Regions from separate parts of the Arthrobacter sp. Y3221048 genome, predicted to be linked through region 1. Evidence: riboswitches for the same ligand, from Rfam matches in the RefSeq annotation. Region 1 holds a riboswitch; each other region holds the start of a gene.

Region 1 (5,976 bases):
GAGCTGGCCGCCATGGCAGAACAGATCCGACGGGCGATCGCCGAGGCCGATGCCGGCCAGCTGGCCAGCTTCAAGCAGTTTGCGGAAGCTGCACCGTGATCCCGCCAAGGCGCTTCGCGGAAGCCACGCTGATCGCGGTCGTGCGCTGCACGTAAGCCGCCCTGATCCCGGTCGTGCGCTGCGCGGAAGCCGCGCGCCGACCCTGCTCCCGCCCACCCGGCTACCGGCTCAGTAGAATCGACTGCTGGGACCGCTTGAAAGGACTGCGTTGGCCAAGCTCTACTTCCGCTACGGGGCGATGAACTCCGGCAAATCGACCGGACTGCTCCAGGTAGCCTTCAACTACGAGGAGCGCGGGCAGCGCGTGTTGCTGGCCAAGCCGCAGATGGACACCAAGGGGGACAGCAAGATCGTCTCCCGACTGGGCATGGCCCGGGACGTGGACTTTATGATCCGACCGGGTGAATCCGTTCGCGACCACTTCGGCCGGGTGGCCGCCGGCGAGGATCCCGAAGCCCTGCTGGAGCATGTGGACGTGCAGCCGGTGGCGTGCCTGCTGGTGGACGAGGCGCAGTTTTTGGAGCCGGAACAAATCGACGACCTGTTCCGCATCGCGGTGATGGACAACGTGCCGGTGCTGGCCTACGGCATCCGCACCGACTTCCGCACCCAGGCCTTCCCCGGTGCTCGCCGGCTGCTGGAAATCTCGCACTCCCTCGAGGAGCTGAAAACCATCTGCCGTTGCGGACGCAAGGCGGTCTTTAACACGCGCCGCGTGGGCGGGGAGATTGTGTTCGACGGCGAGCAGGTCGCCATCGACGGCGAAGACGTCTGGTACGAATCGCTTTGCGGCACCTGTTACCTCGAGGCCTCCGGCGGCACGCTCTAGCTCTGAGGGCGGCACGCAATAGGTTTGACGGCGGCGCTTCCCCCGGGTCACGGGCCGGTAGGCAGGCCCAGCCTTTGCGCCAGCCCGATCGCGTTGAACGGCGCGTGGACCTTGACGTCGTTGTCGAAGTACACGTAAGCATCCCGGCCCGCGCCGTCGGGGCAGCCCGAGCCGTCCAGCCATCCGGCGACCGTCGATGCCAGCCTGTCCAGGTCGCCGTCCGGGTAGCCGCCAACGTAGAGTTCGTCCTTTCCGTGCAGCCGCACGTAGGTGAAGTCGGCCGTGATTTCGTCCAGCATCGGCCACTTGTCCGCGCTGTCGGCCAGCACCAAAGCCGTGTTGTGCCGCCGCAACTGGTCGTAGAACTCCTCGTTGATGAACGTGGTGCTGCGGATCTCGAGGGCGTGGCGCAGCGGCCTGTCGGCCCCGTCGTCGGGGATCCAGGTCCTGTCCTTCATCAGGTCGGTGTGCCCGGCGGCCAAGGCGGCTGCGGCGTGCGTGCTGCGCGGCAGTTGGACCAGAAACTTTTCCATCACCTCGGCGTCGTAGTTGGCCCGCTCGGGCAACTGCCACAGGAACGGTCCGAGCTTTTCGCCGAGACCGAGGACCCCCGAAGCGTAGAAATTCGCCAAGGCGTCCCGGACGTCCTTCAGGCCCTTCATATGGGTGATGTACCGCCCGCCCTTGACCGCGAACACGAAGTCCGGAGGCGTCTCGGCGTGCCACTGCCGGAAGCTGGAGGGTCGCTGCAGCGAATAGAACGTGCCGTTGATTTCGACTGAATTCAGGTGGCCGGAGGCATACTCCAGCTCGCGGCGCTGGGGCAGGCCCTTCGGGTAGAACGTGCCGCGCCAGCGCGGGTATCGCCAGCCGGAAATGCCGATCCGTGCCATCGGTTGAGAGGCGGCCATGTTCCGCAGGCTACCCGGCTCCGCCGGTACAGGCCAGAGCAGGCAGCGCTCCGCCGTCGTGCTGTGGGGCGTTGCGCAACCTCTAGAGCGCTGCCGCATCCGGGCGCGAGAGCCCTCGCTTTTCGAGTGGAGAGAAGATGTAGGTTTACGCCCGGTTTCGCTGCATCTTCTCTCCACTCGACGTGCCGTCCCGGTTCCGCCCCGGGATCGACGTCGCGGGTGCGGTAGTTGGAGGGGCTGCAATAGCTGAGGGGCTGCGACCGCTTTCCTGTTCAGCCCGGGATCGATGTCCCGCTCCGGGAGCCGGAGGGCTGCGATCGCTTTCCGGCTCCCGCCCCGGGGAGCGACGTCCCGCCTCGGGCGTCTGAGGGCTGCGATCGCTTCCCGGTTTCCGCCTTGGAACCAATCAGGCGGCGCGGATTCCGGTCGATTGAGGCCCATCCGCTAAACTTGGCGGGTAAGAGCCCCAAATACTCCGCCCGGAGTGAGGGGCGTTCTCATGCGCGGCAGCGGCTCCTTGATGTGCAGTCTGTCCGGGGCTTCCGCCGCATCGAATGGGGGAGGATCCCATGCCAGCAATTGTGATCGTCGGAGCCCAGTGGGGCGACGAAGGAAAAGGCAAGGCTACCGACCTGCTCGGCGGCCGCGTGGATTACGTGGTCAAGCCGAACGGCGGCAACAACGCGGGGCACACCGTCGTCGTCGGCGGGGAGAAGTACGAGCTGAAGCTGTTGCCGGCCGGCATCCTGTCCCCCAACGCCACTCCGATCATCGGCAACGGCTGCGTGGTCAACCTTGAGGCCCTCTTCGAGGAGATCGACGGGCTCGAGGCCCGCGGCGCGGACACCTCGCGGCTGCGCGTCTCCGCCAACGCACACCTCGTTGCCCCGTTCCACCAGACCATGGACAAGGTGACCGAACGCTTCCTGGGCAAGCGCGCTATCGGCACCACCGGCCGCGGCATCGGCCCCGCCTACATGGACAAGGTGGCCCGGCTGGGTATCCGCGTGCAGGACGTGTTCGACGAATCGATCCTGCGGCAAAAGGTCGAAGGGTCGCTGCGGCAGAAGAACGAACTGCTGGTCAAGGTGTACAACCGCCGGGACGTGCACGTGGAGGAGGTCGTCGAGTACTTCCTGTCCTTCGCCGAGCGGCTGCGCCCGATGGTCATCGACTCCACCTACGTGCTGAACAAGGCGCTGGACGAGGGCAAGGTCGTGCTGATGGAGGGCGGCCAGGCCACCTTCCTGGACGTTGACCACGGCACCTACCCGTTCGTGACCTCCTCCAACCCGACGGCCGGCGGCGCGTCCGTGGGCTCGGGCATCGGCCCCACCCGGATCAACCGTGCCGTGGGCATCATCAAGGCGTACACCACCCGGGTGGGCGCCGGGCCGTTCCCCACCGAACTGTTCGACGACATGGGCGAGTACCTGCAGAAGAAGGGCGGGGAGTTCGGCGTGAACACCGGCCGGCCGCGGCGCTGCGGCTGGTACGACGCCGTGCTGGCCCGTCACGCCGCCCGGGTCAACGGCTTCACGGACTACTTCGTGACCAAGCTGGACGTGCTCACCGGCATCGAACAGATCCCGGTCTGCGTGGCCTACGACGTGGACGGCGTCCGGCACGACGAAATGCCGATGACCCAGACCGAGTTCCACCACGCCAAGCCGATCTTCGAGTACTTCGAGGGCTGGACCGAGGACATCACCGGCGCCAGGACCCTGGAAGACCTGCCGGAGAACGCCCGCAACTACGTGCTGGCGCTCGAAAAGCTCTCCGGCACCCGGTTCTCCGCCATCGGCGTGGGCCCCGACCGCGACCAGACCATCGTGGTCCGGGACCTGATCAGCGAATAGCAGGACTAACGACGGCGATGGCCGGCTTAGCCGTCGGACCGTCACCGATGGAGTACGACGGCGGGGGCGCAGTTCGGCCGTCGGACCGTCACCGATGGATGACGACGGCGATGGCCGGCTTAGCCGTCGGACCGTCACCGATGGATTATGACGGCGGGGCGGGGGCGGCGATGTCCGCGCCCCGCTGCGTTCCCGGCCCCGCGCTTAAACCTTTTCGTGTCCGGTGCGCGCCATGGGTTAGACTCGTGGGCAACACGGGAGTCCGGTGAGCCGGGCTGAGAGGAAACTTCTCAAGTTTCGACCGTCGAACCTGATCTGGATCATGCCAGCGCAGGGACGTTGACTCTTTACTACCCGTGCCCCGTTTAACAAACCTAAGGGCGCGAAAATGCGAACATCAGACTCGATCGTCACAGCGACGAACACCCCCACTGCTGCCCCCGGCAGCGATAAGTTCACCGCCACTCCCCGCGAGTTCGGCGTGGGCGCGAGATTGACCCTGGCGGTGATGGCCGACAACTATGCCGACTTCATCCTGGCGGCACTGGACGAGGCCGACGCCACCGGCCTTGAGGTGCAGACCGGTGAGGTGAGCACCTACCTGACCGGCGCCGAGCAGGACGTGCTGCGCTACCTGAGCCAAGTGATTGCCGCGGCGGGACGCACCGGGGCGCATGTCTCGGCTTCCGTGCTCTTGTCCCGGGGCTGCCCCGGCGGCGTCAGCTGCGAAATACCCGAGGGAGGCGCCGCCCTGTACTCGGAGATCCCGGAGCTGGAGCCCACCGGAATCGAGGCCGCGGCCGACTGGGCGCTGTATCCACTGGCCGACGCCGGTACCGGCGGCGCCTCAGCCGACCACATGCGCGATATCTACGCCGCCATCGACTATGCAAAGTCCACAGGTGTTGCCGTGCAGGCGGAGCATTTTGTCACCCGCTTGGACGGCGATGTTGCCCAGGTGCTGCAGGCCGTTGCCGCCGGCTGGATACTGGTGGGCCGTTCCGTCCAGCACGTCACCACGCACGCGACGCTGTCCATCAACAGCCCCAGCGCCTCCTGAAGCGGAAGGACCAGTCATGTCATCATCGTCTTCGCAGCAGCATGCCCTCCCGCGCGGTGCCTGGACCCTGAAGGACCTCGTCCTCCTGGTTGTCCTCGGCGTCGTCTTCGGTTTTCTCTACTGGGTCTTCGTCCAGGCCTGGACCGCCCTGTCCCTGCTGATGGGGCCGGCCGGAGACCTGTCGCAGCACTTCCTGGCCGGAAGCTGGCTGCTGGTGGCTCCGATCGCCATCGCGATTGTCCAGCGTCCCTTCGCCGGCGTGCTGGCCGAGGTCCTGGCCTCGGTGATCGAGGTGGTGTTCCTGGGCTCCGCCGTCGGTCCGCTGCTGTTCGTGGCAGCCGCGATCCAGGGCATTGGCAGCGAGATCCCGTTCGCGGCCACCCGCTACCGTTCCTACGGCTGGCTTACCTACGCCCTGTCCGGACTGTTCGGCGCCGGCCTGGTCTTCTTCTATTCGGCCTTCCGGTCCGGCTGGTACGGACAGGACTTGTTCTGGACCCGCCTGGTCATCCACCTGATCTCCGGCGTGATTTTGGGCGGGCTGCTGGGCAAGATCATCGTCGAGGGGCTGGCGAAGACCGGCGTGGTGGACAACTTTGCGATTGGCCGCGCCCGGATGGGCACAACCGATGCGCACCGCTGACCCGGTCCTGGAGCTCGATGACGTATCCGTAGGCTTCCCCCGGCGGGACACAGCCGTGCTGCGCAACGTCATGCTGCGGCTCAAGCCCGGGGAACACCTGATCGTGTTTGGTGCCTCCGGATCGGGAAAGTCCACGCTGCTGCAGGCCGTCACGGGGGTGGTCCCGCACTCGGTGGTCGCCACCCTCACCGGCACGGTGTCGGTCAACGGCTTGGCCACGACCGATTCCTCGGTCGCCGAGCTTTCCCGCCACGTCGGCGTGCTGGCCCAGGATCCCTCCTCCGGGGTCTGTCTTCCGGACGTCGAACAGGAGTTGGCGCTGCCGCTGGAGAACCGTGCGGTGCCTCCGGAGGAAATATCGGCACGGATCGACGCAGTGCTGGCTTCGGTCGGTGCCGCCGGCCTCCGCGGCCGCCCAACGGCCCAGCTGTCCGGCGGAGAAGGCCAGCGGGTGGCGCTGGCTGCCGGCCTCATCGCCGAACCGGACCTGCTGCTGCTCGACGAACCCACCTCCATGCTCGATCCGGCAGGCCTGGCCGCTGTGCGGGACGCCGTCGCCGCTGCCACGGCCGCCTACGGGCCGGCAGTGGTTTTGGTCGAACACCGGCTGGACG
Region 2 (5,976 bases), on a different contig from region 1:
GATCCTTACCTCCATCGTGATTTCCTTCGCCGTCACCGCTTTCATGCTGGCCATCATCTACCGCTCCTGGGTGCTGGGACGGCAGGACGAGGTCCAAGACGATATCGAGGACCGCCGGGTGGCCAACCAGCCCACCTTCGATGCAGAGGACGACGCGGAGATCCCGGCCGAGACCACCGAGTTCGTCCCGCCGGACGAAGCCGAAGAAACGCCAGCCACCACCAGGTCCCGGATGGAGAGAAAGCAGTGAACGCCGCCACCATCGCGCCGCTGGCAGTAGTCCTGCCGCTGCTGGGTGCTGCCCTGGCGTTCGTGCTGATCCGCCACCCAAACGCGCAGCGCCGGACCGGTGCCATCACGCTCACGGTGACGCTGGCACTGGAGACCGTGATGCTGGCCTCGGCTTGGACCAACGGGGCGCAGGCAGTGAACCTCGGCGGCTGGCTTCCTCCCTTCGGCATCACCCTGGTGGTGGATGAGCTATCCGCACTGATGCTGGTGGTCTCCTCGGCCGTCAGCCTGGCGGTGCTGCTGTATGCCTCGGGCCAGGGCATGACGAACAGCGACGAGGAAGGCCCGGTCTCGATCTTCCACCCGACGTACCTGATCCTGGTGGCCGGGGTTTCCAACGCGTTCCTGACCGGCGACCTGTTCAACCTGTATGTCGGGTTCGAAATGCTGCTCACGGCCAGTTACGTGCTGATGACTCTTGGCGGCACCAGCCCGCGGATCCGTGCCGGGGTGACCTACGTCGTCGTCAGCGTCATCTCCTCGGTGCTGTTCCTGGTCTCCATCGCGATGATCTACGCGGCCACCGGGACCATTAACATGGCCGACCTGGCGATCAAGCTCGGCGAACTGGATCCGGCAACGCAGATGACGCTGCATTTGATGCTGCTGGTGGCCTTCGGCATCAAGGCGGCGGTCTTCCCGCTGTCCTTCTGGTTGCCCGACTCGTATCCGACGGCGCCGGCGCCGGTCACCGCGGTGTTTGCCGGCCTGCTCACCAAGGTCGGCGTCTATGCCATGATCCGCACCGAGACGCTGCTGTTCCCGGGCGACCGGCTCAACACGTTCCTGATGGTCGTGGCGGTCCTGACCATGGTGGTAGGCATCCTCGGGGCCGTGGCGCAGATCGACATCAAGCGCATGCTCTCGTTCACGCTGGTCAGCCACATCGGCTACATGGTCTTCGGCCTGGCCATGTCCTCGGTGGTGGGCCTGGGCGCGGCGGTCTATTACGTGGCGCACCATATTACGGTGCAGACCAGCCTGTTCCTGGTCGCCGGCCTGATCGAACGCCGCGGCGGAACTACCAACATGGACCGGCTGGGAGGCATGGCCAAGCTGTCGCCGCTGCTGGCCATCCTGTTCTTCGTGCCGGCCATGAACCTGGCCGGCATCCCGCCGTTCTCCGGTTTCCTGGGCAAGATCGGGCTCGTGCAGGGCGGCGTGGAGCTGGGCACCCCGGTCGCCTGGGTACTGGTGGCGGGCAGCATGGTTACGTCCCTGCTGACCCTGCTGGCCATGGCGCGGGTCTGGAACCGCGTGTTCTGGCGGCGCCCCGAAGATGCCGAGCACCCGGACCCGGTGCTGGTGGCCACCAAGCCTGACGGATCCGCCGTGCGGACCACCCGTCATGTGGAGGACCACCCGCACGGGCGTTTCACTGGACGGGGCATCGTTCAACTGCTGCCGCTGCCCATGGTCTGGCCGACGGTCGGGCTGGTGGCGATGGGCCTTGCCCTGACGCTGTTCGCCGGGCCCCTGTTCGAGCTCAGCGACCAGGCGGCGCGGGAGATGCTGCAGCGCACCCCCTACATCGAGGCCGTCCTGGGTGAGGGCGCCCTGCAGGAGGGGGGCCAATGAGGAAACCGCGCATCTCCATCTGGGTCGAGCTGCCGCTGCTGGCTTGGCTGGTCATCCTCTGGGGCTCCCTGTGGCAGGATTTCAGTCCCGGCAACCTGATTTTCGGCCTGCTGATCGCGCTGGTCATCGTGAACCTGTTCTACCTGCCGCCGGTCGAACTCAGCGGACGCTTCAATCCGCTGGCGGCGCTGGTGTTCGCCGTCACGTTCGTGTGGCAGGTGGCGGTGGCGAGCGTCGAAGTCCTGTGGCTGGCCCTGACCCGCGGCCCGACGCTGCGCAACGCGGTGGTGGCGGTCCGGCTGCGAAGCCATTCCGACCTGCTGGTGACTGCCACCGGGCATGCCATTTCGCTGATCCCCGGCAGCTTCGTGGTGGATGTGGACCGCTCGACGTCCACTCTTTACCTGCACGTGATCGACGTGGCCACCGAGGAGGCCGCCGAACGTTTCCGGGCAGACGTGCGGCGGATCGAGGCGGGACTGATCCGGATGATGGGCACGAAGGAAGAACTGGCAATGGTCAAGGCCGAAGGTACCGGCAGGGGAGGTGCAGTGTGAACGGGGAAGTCATTCCGGTTGCCCAAGTCGTCGTGAGCGCAGTGCTGGGCGTGGCCGCGGTGCTGTCGCTGATCCGCCTCGCCCGCGGCCCCTCGCTGCTGGACCGGCTGCTGGCCATTGACGTGCTGCTGGCGATTGTCTGCGCCGGACTCATCGTGGACATGGCCGCCGGCGGCCACATGAACAACCTGACGCTGGTCGTTGTCATTTGCCTTGTCGGTTTCATCGGCTCGGTCGCCGTGGCTCGTTTCGTGACGGACGGGCGGCCCCGTGAACACTGACCTGATACTCGACATCGCGACCGCCGTCTGCCTGATCGCCGGCGCGGGGATGTCCCTGGCCGCGGCCATCGGCCTGCTGCGGTTTCCGGACCTGCTATCCCGGATGCACGCCGCCACGAAGCCGCAGGTCTTCGGCCTGCTGCTGCTGCTGACGGCAATGGCCCTGCAGTTGCGCAGCTGGACGGCGGTGCCCTTGCTCCTCATAGCCTGGCTGTTCCAGTTGCTCACCGTGCCGGTTTCCGCCCACATGGTGGGCCGGGCCGGATACCGAACCAAGCACCTGCGCAAGGAAATCCTCAGCGTGGACGACCTCGACGCGGTGGTGGAGGCAGCGGCCGAGGAGGATTCCGAGGTGGCATCCGACGACGTCGCGCCTTCCAGCGCCGACGCCGGCAGCGGTGATGTTCCCGGCGGCCAGCACGCCGGCGAGCCGGGGGAGCGGCGTACCGCGGCGGCGGCCGCTGGTCCCGGGCGGAACGACCAGGACGACGCCGGGCCGGCGGACCAAAAATAACCCGCGGACAAAAGATAACCCGCGGACAAAAAATAACCCGCGAACAAAAAAATGCCGGTCCGGCGGCGGCTGCCGGCGGACCGGGACCAGAAGCGCGATGGGGGACGGGACCGCGGCCCCGTCCCCCATCGGACTCCCTCAAGGGACCGCTTAGACCATTTCCCGCGTCTTGTCGTAGCGGATGACCGCCTTGGCGGTGGCGCGTTTGGTCAGCACCTGGATCACGCGCGCCACGGTGCCGGACACCACGGCGAAGGCGACCGCCGACCGCAGGCTGTTCTCCAGGTCATCGTCGCTCTTCGGCGCATCTTTTCCGGTGACTCTCTTCCAGACGAACCCCAGCAGCTGGCTGGCTGCCAGGCCCGCGCCGATACTCACCAGTGTGCCCAAGAGCCTCAACACAACGTTCATGCCCGCTCCCTTCCGGGGCCGCGGCCCCGTCTCAACTGCTGTTCCGGTTCCCAGCCTACTGCCCGGCACCCGCCCGGGCCGTAAGCCGTCGTGCATTTTCCAAGGGTCTGAAGCCCGAATCGCCCGCCGCTGCGGGCAAGTGTAGACTGGTGCGTGCTGCTAGACAGCACCTATGACGACAGGGGAGCGTCCGACCGGCCGGTACACACCGGAGACCGGGAGGGACGCTGAGAGTGCGGATGAACCGCAGACCCTCGAACCTGCTCCGGTTAGTACCGGCGAAGGGAGTCGAGTTCTCGGGGCGCGCCGCATGGCCGCCCTCCCCTCCTGCAACCAGGAGGATCCCAGTGAGTACCGTTTCGAATGCACCCGCCACGCCTACCCCTGCCCGGAAGCCGCGCTACGGCTGGCGGGTGGTGGACATCGTCGTGGCCTCGGTGGTCGCCGTGGCCGTCGGCGTCATCTTCTGGGCCTGGTCGGCGGGCTGGCCGCTGATCGAGGGCCTGACCCTTGCCTTCCCGCCTTCGGCCGGACTGTACACCGGCGGCTGGCTGATGGCCGGCGTGCTGGGCGGGCTGATCATCCGCAAGCCCGGCGCCGCCATCTACTGCGAGATGCTGGCCGCCATTGTCTCCGCGCTGCTGGGCACGAGCTTCGGCATGACCGTCCTGGTCTCCGGCCTGATCCAGGGGCTGGGGGCCGAGATCGTCTTCCTGCTCTTCCTGTACCGCAAGTTCAACCTCGGCGTGGCGCTGCTGGCCGGCCTGGGCGCAGGCCTGGCGCTGTCCATCAGCGAGAACATCCTCTACAACATGCTGTGGGCCGCCGAGTGGCAACTGGCCTACGTGGGCTTCGCGGCCGTGTCCGGCGTCGTGATTGCCGGGCTGCTGCCGTGGCTGGCGGTCAGGGGGCTGGCGAAGACGGGCGTGCTGTCCTCCTTCGCCGCGGGACGCTCGGCCGACGTCTGAGCCGTTCCATGGGAGAGCAGAGTACGACGGCGGTGCCCGGACCTGTGCCGGTCCTCGCCGAAGGGTGGGGCTGGCGGCACGCTGGCCGCAAGGACCCGGCGGTGCGCGGGGCCAGTTTCAGCATCGCCCCGGGCGAACGGGTACTGCTGCTGGGCGCCTCCGGGGCCGGCAAGTCCACGCTGCTGCACGCCCTGGCGGGCGTGCTCGGCGACGAGGGCGAGGGCGAGGAGACCGGCCGGCTCACCGTGGCGGGTGTGCGTCCCTCCGAGGCCCGCGGCCGGGCCGGCCTCGTGCTGCAGGATCCGGAGAGCCAGCTGGTGCTGGCCCGGGTTGGCGACGAGGTGGCCTTCGGCGCGGAGAACCTGTCGCTGCCGCGCGCGCAGATCTGGGACAGGGTCCGCGAATCCCTGGCCGATGTCGGCCTGGCGGTACCGCTGGATCACCCTACCTCGGCGCTGTCCGGGGGTCAGAAGCAGCGGCTGGCGCTGGCCTCCGTCCTGGCCATGCGGCCGGGGCTGCTGCTGCTGGACGAGCCGACCGCGAACCTGGACCCGGACGGCGTGCAGGAAGTACGCGACGCCGTGGCCCGGGTGCTGGACCGCACCGGCGCCACCCTGGTGGTGGTCGAGCACCGGGTGGCTGTCTGGGCGGACGTGGTGGACCGCGTGATCGTGCTCGCGGCCGGCGGCGGCGTGCTGGCCGACGGGCCGCCGGGCACGGTGCTCGCCGAGAGCGCCACCCGCGCCCGGTTGATCGAGGCCGGCGTCTGGGTTCCCGGACACACCCCGCGGCTGGACCTGCCCGCGGCACCGGCCCCGGGCGGGCCGTTGCTGCGGGCGGCGGCGCTGGACGTGTCGCGGAACCGGAGAGCCGCACCGGTGCTGCGCGGGGTGGACCTGGACCTGTTGGCCGGGCAGGCGCTCAGCATCACCGGCGCGAACGGCGCCGGCAAATCCACGCTGGCACTCACCCTCGCCGGGCTGGTGCCTCCAGCGGGAGGGGAACTGTCGGCGACACCGGCCTTGCACCGCGGCGCCGGCCTGTCACCGGCAAAATGGAAGTCCGCGCAGCTGGTGACCCGGATCGGCAGCGTCTTCCAGGAACCGGAACACCAGTTCCTCACCGGCACGGTGCTCGACGAACTCGAGTTCGGCCCGCGCCGCGTGGCCAAGCTGCCCAAGGCGACGGTCCGGCAGCGCGTGGACACGATCGCCGAGCGGCTCCGGCTGACCCGCCTGCTGCAGGCCAACCCGTTCACCCTCTCCGGCGGCGAAAAACGCAGGCTCTCGGTAGCCACCATGCTGGCCACCAGCCCGGACATTCTGCTGCTGGACGAGCCGACCTTCGGACAGGACGCCAGCACCTGGGCCGAGCTG
Region 3 (5,976 bases), 440 kb from region 1:
CAAGCAACAGGACCGTGTCCAGATAGACGTGCGGGTTCAGCCAGGTCAGGGCGAGCGCCGTGGCGGCCGCCGCGGCCAGTCCCCCGCCGGAGCGATTGGCCGAGGCGGTCAACACGCCCGGCCTGATCGCCCGTTTGGCGGCGAACACCGCGTAGGCCAGCAGGAACGCCGCCCCGCCCAGACGGATGACGTCGACAACTGCCGGGGCAGCCTGGATTACTGCACCGATGCCCGCGATCCCGGCGGTGATCAGCAGGGCGTCGGAAACCGCGCAGATGAGTACGACGACGCCGATGTGCTCCCCGCGGATGCCCTGCCGCAGCACAAAGGCGTTCTGCGCCCCGATGGCGACGATCAGGGCCAGCCCGGTTCCCAGGCCGAGCAAAACTGTGGGGGCAATAGCGGTAGTCACAACAGCCGACGCTACTGACAACGCGTGCATCAGTACAGCTAAAGAATCTAGGGGTCCGTAAGCTGGGCTTATGCAGCCGTTCCAATTCGACCATCTGGCGACCTTCGCCGTCGTCGTCCGGGAGGGAAGCTTCGATGCCGCCTCCCGTGCGCTCCACGTGACGCCTTCGGCGGTGTCCCAACGGATCAAGGCGATGGAGCAGGCGGCGGGGCAGGTCCTGTTGCAGCGCACCGCCCCGGTGCGGCCGACGGCTGCCGGAGATGTGGTCCTGCGGCTGGCGCGGCAGGTGCGGGTCCTGCAGGACGATGCGCAGCGCGAACTCGGCGGCAACGGTGACGGCGTGGCCCTGCCGCTGGTGGTCAACGCGGATTCGCTGGCCACCTGGTTCCTGGGCGCGCTGGCCCGCATGCCGCGCGAGCGGGGCGTGTTCTTCGAAGTCCACCGCGAAGACGAGCAGCATTCAACCTCGCTGCTGCGGGCCGGACGGGTGACGGCGGCGGTAACGGCGACGCCGGAGCCGGTCCAGGGCTGCTCGGTGGAAGCGCTCGGCTCGCTGCGCTACCGTGCGGTGGCCAGCCCGGCCTATTTGGAGCACTGGCGGCCCGCCGGCGCAGGGGACGCTGGTGTGGCGTGGCTGGCGGCCGCGCCCGTGCTGGATTTCGACCGCAAGGACGACCTGCAGGAGCGCTTCTACCGGGAACTGACCGGCGCTGCCCTGGCGGCGCCGCGCCATTATCTGCCGGCCTCGGCGGAGTTTGCGGCAGCCGTCCGGCTGGGCTTCGGGTGGGCGCTGCTGCCGGAGCAACAGTGCCTGGCGGACGTGCGCAACGGGACGCTGCACGAGCTGGCCCCGGACCTGCCGGTGGACGTGCCGTTGTACTGGCAGCGCTGGAAGATCAGCTCGCCGGTGCTCGACGAACTGACTGCCTGCGTGAAGCAGACCGCGGAAGAACAGCTGCGCCAGCCCTAGCCTCACCACCGGAGATCAGGCTGCGCGCGGCGTTTCCGCCCGTCAACAGGGCCCGCTTCTCCCCGCCCCGAGCCCCGGCGCCCGCGCCCGACCCCTAGAGTGGAAGGGGAGATCCAGACGAAGGGGCACGATGCAAGACCGCATTCGCAACGCCCGCCTGCTCGAGCGCGTGATGTCCGCGGAGCAGGCGGCTGAACTGATCAAACCCGGCATGACGGTGGCCATGAGCGGCTTCACCGGGGCCGGTTATCCGAAGGCCGTGCCGCAGGCGCTGGCGGCGCGGATGGAAACCGCGCATGCGGCCGGGGAGCAGTTCAAGATCCGCGTGCTGACCGGCGCCTCAACGGCCCCCGAGCTCGACGGCGCCCTCGCCAAGGTCGACGGGATGCAGCTGCGGCTGCCCTACCAGTCGGACCCGGCGCTGCGCGAACGGATCAATGCCGGCGAGCTGGACTACATCGACATGCACCTTAGCCACGTCGCCCAGCACACCTGGTTCGGCTTTTTCGGCGACGTCGACCTGGCCGTGGTCGAGGCCGTGGGCGTGCTCGAGGATGGACGGCTGATCCCGTCCACCTCGGTGGGCAACAACATGACCTGGCTCCGGGAGGCCAGCCGGGTCATCGTGGAAATCAACAACGCCCAGCCGCTCGGCCTCGAAGGCATGCACGACGTCTACCACGGCACCGCCCTGCCGCCGGAGCGCAAACCCATCCCGCTCGTGAATCCGGACGACCGGATCGGTGAGCCCTACCTGGAGGTGGATCCGGACAAGATCGTGGCCATCGTGCATACCGACGCGCCCGACCGGAACTCCCCCTTCAACCCGCCCGATGAAAACTCGCAGCAAATCGCGGGCCACCTGCTGGAGTTCCTGGACCACGAGGTCCGGCGCGGGCGCCTGACCGAGCAGCTGCTCCCGTTGCAGTCCGGGGTCGGTAATATCCCCAACGCAGTGCTGGAAGGCCTGGCGGCCGGCGGCTACCGCGGCCTGACCGCCTACACCGAGGTCATCCAGGACGGCATGCTGCAGCTGCTCAAGGAGGGCGTGCTGCGCATGGCCTCCGCCACGTCCTTCTCGCTCAGCCGCACCGGTTTGGAGGAGTTCAACGCGAACGTCGACTACTACCGCGAGCGCATCATCCTGCGCACCCAGGAGATCTCCAACCACCCCGAACTGGTCCGCCGGCTGGGCTGCATCTCGCTCAACGGGATGATCGAAGCGGACATCTACGGCAACATCAACTCCACCCACGTTGCCGGCACCAAGGTGATGAACGGCATCGGCGGCTCCGGCGACTTCGCCCGGAACAGCTACCTGTCCGTCTTCATGTCCCCCAGCATGGCCAAGGGCGGGAAGGTCTCCAGCATCGTGCCGATGGCCAGCCACGTCGACCACACCGAGCACGACACGATGATCGTGATCACGGAGCAGGGTCTGGCCGACCTGCGCGGCCTCGCGCCGAAGCAACGGGCGCGCAAGATCATCGAGACCTGCGCCCACCCGGACTACCGGCCGATGCTGCAGGACTACTTTGATCGTGCCTGCCGGGACAGCTTCGGCAAGCACACCCCGCACCTGCTCGGTGAGGCCTTGTCCTGGCACCAGCGCTTCGTGGAAACCGGCAGCATGCTCCCGGCACAGCAGTAACGGCTGGGAGTATGACGCCGTCGTGCCGGCGGCCTTTCGCCGCCCGGTGCGGCTGCCGGTAGGCTGCTGGCTTGTACACGGGAGTCCGGTGAGCCGGGCTGAGAGGAAGCTTCTCAAGTTTCGACCGTTGAACCTGATCTGGATCATGCCAGCGCAGGGAGCAACCCTCACACCCGTGCCCTGTTCACTCAACAGAAGGGCGCGACAATGCAGACATCCGACGGCATGCACCTGGTGGCGATGGTCAACCCGCCGACCAGCCAGTATTCGGAGAACTGGCGGCATCCGCTCTCCCGGCGGGACTGGCTGAGCGCGGAGTTTTATCTCGATCTGGGCAGGACGCTGGAACGAGGCTGCTTCGACATGCTGTTCCTGCCCGACGCGCTGGCCGTCCCGGAGGACAACGAGGGCGACTTCGCCACCACGCTGGTCACGGGCGGCAAGGGCGCCATCTATCTCGACCCTTTGGTCACCCTGTCACTCGTTGCCGGGGCGACCCGGCACCTGGGGCTGGCCGCCACCATCTCCACGACCTTCACCCCGGCCTACACCATCGCCCGGAAGCTGCTCTCGCTGGATCACCTCTCCGGCGGCCGGGTCGCCTGGAACATCGTCACGTCCACCACCGACGCCGAGGCCGCCAACTTCGGCCTGGCCTCCATCCCGCCCAAGGCGGAGCGTTACGACCGGGCCGACGACGTCGTCCAGGCCGTAGTGGACCTGTGGGAAACCTGGGAGCCCGGGGCGCTGACACTGGACGCGCCGGGACGCCGGTTTGCGGATCCGGAGCGTGTCCACCGGATACCCGAACGGTCCCGGTCCGGCGGCGACGACCGTCCGCTGAGCCGCGGTCCGCTCACCCTGCCGCGCAGTCCGCAGGGAAGGCCGGTACTCATGCAGGCCGGATCCTCCCCGCGCGGCATGGAGTTCGCCGCCCGCTGGGCCGAGGTCGTGTTCGCCGTCGCCGACACTCCGGACGCCATGCGCGCGGTGCGGACCGAACTGCGGGCCCGCGCCGCCGTCGCCGGACGGAATCCGGATCGGCTGGCCGTGCTCCCGGCCGTCCAGCCGATCACCGGTGCCACTCCCGCCGCCGCCCGCCAAGCCGTAGTGGGCCTGGAGACGGCGCTTGATGAGGAGGACGTTCTGACGAAATTGGGCCGGCTCCTTCACGCGGCCCGGGAGGACCTGAAGCCGGACGGCAGCGCCGAGGAGTTGCTGCTGGCCCATCGCGGGGCCACGGGCAGCGAGGGCTTTGAACAAATGCTCCTGGCGGCAGCCCGCCGGAAATCGATGACCGTCCGCGAACTGGCGACGGCGCAGGCCATGAACCAACTGCACCCCCAGCCCGTGGGCGATCCGGCGGAAATCGCCGACTACTTGTGCGAACTCTACGACTCCGAGGCGGCTGACGGTTTCGTGATCATGTCGGCCCTCTACCCGTCCTCGCTCGAAGAGTTCGTCAACGGCGTGGTGCCGGAGCTGCAGGCCCGAGGCCGGTTCCGGACCTCATATTCGGGACGCACCCTGCGCGATCACCTGGGAGTTTCCGTGGAAGGCAGTCGCTCCGTCGCGTCTTAGCAGCCCTTCCGCGGCGGTTCAGCGCTGGTAGACCCTGGCGAGCACGGCGTCGAAGACCCGGTCGGGCAGCAGCCGGCGAGCGCCCATGATCGTCCGCGCGCCTCTGCCGACCGGGTACCGGCTGCGCGTGCGCCGGGCGGCCGCCACCCGGGCGATGCGGCGGCCAACAACGTCCGGCCGCGTTCCCGTGCGTTCCGTGTAGGCCCCGGCAATCGCCCGTGCCGCGCTCTCCGCCTGCTGCGCGTAGGCCGTCCCTTCGGAACTCTGCAGCAGGCTTTCCACCGCGATGGCGTCCCACTCGGTCAGAATCGGCCCGGGCTCGACGATCACCACGTCGATGCCGAAGGGCTTGAGCTCCACCCGAAGGCAGTCCGACAAACCCTCGACCGCGAATTTCGCCGCGTGGTACCAGCCGCCCAGCGGTTCGTAGAAGACGCCGCCGATCGAAGAGACGTTGATGATCCGCCCGCTGCCCTGGGCCCGCATGGCGGGGGCCGCCAGTTGGATGAGCCGCCCCAGCCCGAACAGGTTCACTTCGAACTGCTGCCGGGCGTCCTCCAGCGGCACGTTCTCAATCGCGCCGTACGAGCCGTAACCGGCATTGTTGACCAGCACGTCCAGCCGCCCCTGCTCCGAAAGGATTTGCCCCACCCCGCGCACCATCGACGCGTCGTCGGTCAGGTTCATCTCGAGGACGCGGACCCCGTGCTCTTCCAGCGGCCGCATCCGCTCCAGCCGGCGCGCGGCCGCGTAGACGGTGAAGCCGCCGCGTGCCAGTTCCCGGCAGGCGTGTTCCCCGATGCCGGAGGACGCTCCGGTTACCAGTGCGACTTTGTCCCTCACCATCACGCCTCACTTCTCTAAAGCCACAACGACGGCGGTGCCCGCCTCGTCCGGCAACGTCCGGGCCGCGCCGTCGGGTGGGTAGAGCCGCTGACAGCCGTCGAGTTCCACGGTCAGCGGTGCGCCGGCGCTTTGCCCCTTGGCGAGCGGCCAGAGCACAGCAAACTCCGTTGCGTCGTCGATGCATTCGCTGTCAACAGGATCCTTTGCGGCCGCGTTTAAGATGGCATCTTTGACCGTGCCTTTAATGCTTCCGCCCCTGGAAAACGTCCCGGACACGATCTCGATGACGTCAAATTCCAAGTCCGGCTGCGCTCCGGCGGGGCGCTCCTCCTCTTCAGCCGGCACCGGCTCGGTCCGGTACTGGCAGATCCTCAAGGCGTCGGCCTCGCCGGCGCTCGGCAGCAGACCGGGGGAACCCAGCTCGCCCTCGCCGCTGCCACGCGGCTCCTCGCCCACCTCGAAGGGTGCCAGCGCGGTCATGCCCGGCACCGGCTTGATGCTCCACTCGGCGGGGCA

Evidence for each region. A riboswitch is a leader RNA that binds a small molecule or an ion and turns the genes downstream of it on or off. The one in region 1 is predicted to bind thiamine pyrophosphate.
Region 2: it holds a riboswitch for thiamine pyrophosphate, as region 1 does, so the genes downstream of both, AC5RVS_RS05855 (ECF transporter S component) here and AC5RVS_RS01875 (YkoF family thiamine/hydroxymethylpyrimidine-binding protein) in region 1, are expected to answer to the same signal.
Region 3: it holds a riboswitch for thiamine pyrophosphate, as region 1 does, so the genes downstream of both, AC5RVS_RS04015 (NtaA/DmoA family FMN-dependent monooxygenase) here and AC5RVS_RS01875 (YkoF family thiamine/hydroxymethylpyrimidine-binding protein) in region 1, are expected to answer to the same signal.

Annotation. Positions count from the first base shown of each region.
Region 1 is NZ_JBNHHX010000001.1:406,530-412,505, reverse strand. It holds gene AC5RVS_RS01895 (SRPBCC family protein) at 1-99, shown strand, start outside; gene AC5RVS_RS01890 (thymidine kinase) at 269-889, shown strand; gene AC5RVS_RS01885 (DUF72 domain-containing protein) at 937-1,800, opposite strand; gene AC5RVS_RS01880 (adenylosuccinate synthase) at 2,370-3,659, shown strand; TPP riboswitch at 3,904-4,014, shown strand; gene AC5RVS_RS01875 (YkoF family thiamine/hydroxymethylpyrimidine-binding protein) at 4,048-4,719, shown strand; gene AC5RVS_RS01870 (ECF transporter S component) at 4,736-5,362, shown strand; gene AC5RVS_RS01865 (ABC transporter ATP-binding protein) at 5,349-5,976, shown strand, end outside.
Region 2 is NZ_JBNHHX010000002.1:259,579-265,554, forward strand. It holds gene AC5RVS_RS05825 (Na(+)/H(+) antiporter subunit C) at 1-250, shown strand, start outside; gene AC5RVS_RS05830 (Na+/H+ antiporter subunit D) at 247-1,869, shown strand; gene AC5RVS_RS05835 (Na+/H+ antiporter subunit E) at 1,866-2,426, shown strand; gene AC5RVS_RS05840 (MrpF/PhaF family protein) at 2,423-2,707, shown strand; gene mnhG (monovalent cation/H(+) antiporter subunit G) at 2,697-3,221, shown strand; gene AC5RVS_RS05850 (DUF4235 domain-containing protein) at 3,372-3,632, opposite strand; TPP riboswitch at 3,803-3,936, shown strand; gene AC5RVS_RS05855 (ECF transporter S component) at 3,980-4,600, shown strand; gene AC5RVS_RS05860 (ABC transporter ATP-binding protein) at 4,609-5,976, shown strand, end outside.
Region 3 is NZ_JBNHHX010000001.1:850,870-856,845, reverse strand. It holds gene AC5RVS_RS04030 (LysE/ArgO family amino acid transporter) at 1-412, opposite strand, end outside; gene AC5RVS_RS04025 (LysR family transcriptional regulator ArgP) at 483-1,382, shown strand; gene scpC (succinyl-CoA:acetate CoA-transferase ScpC) at 1,513-3,033, shown strand; TPP riboswitch at 3,101-3,210, shown strand; gene AC5RVS_RS04015 (NtaA/DmoA family FMN-dependent monooxygenase) at 3,241-4,614, shown strand; gene AC5RVS_RS04010 (oxidoreductase) at 4,633-5,460, opposite strand; gene AC5RVS_RS04005 (hypothetical protein) at 5,467-5,976, opposite strand, start outside.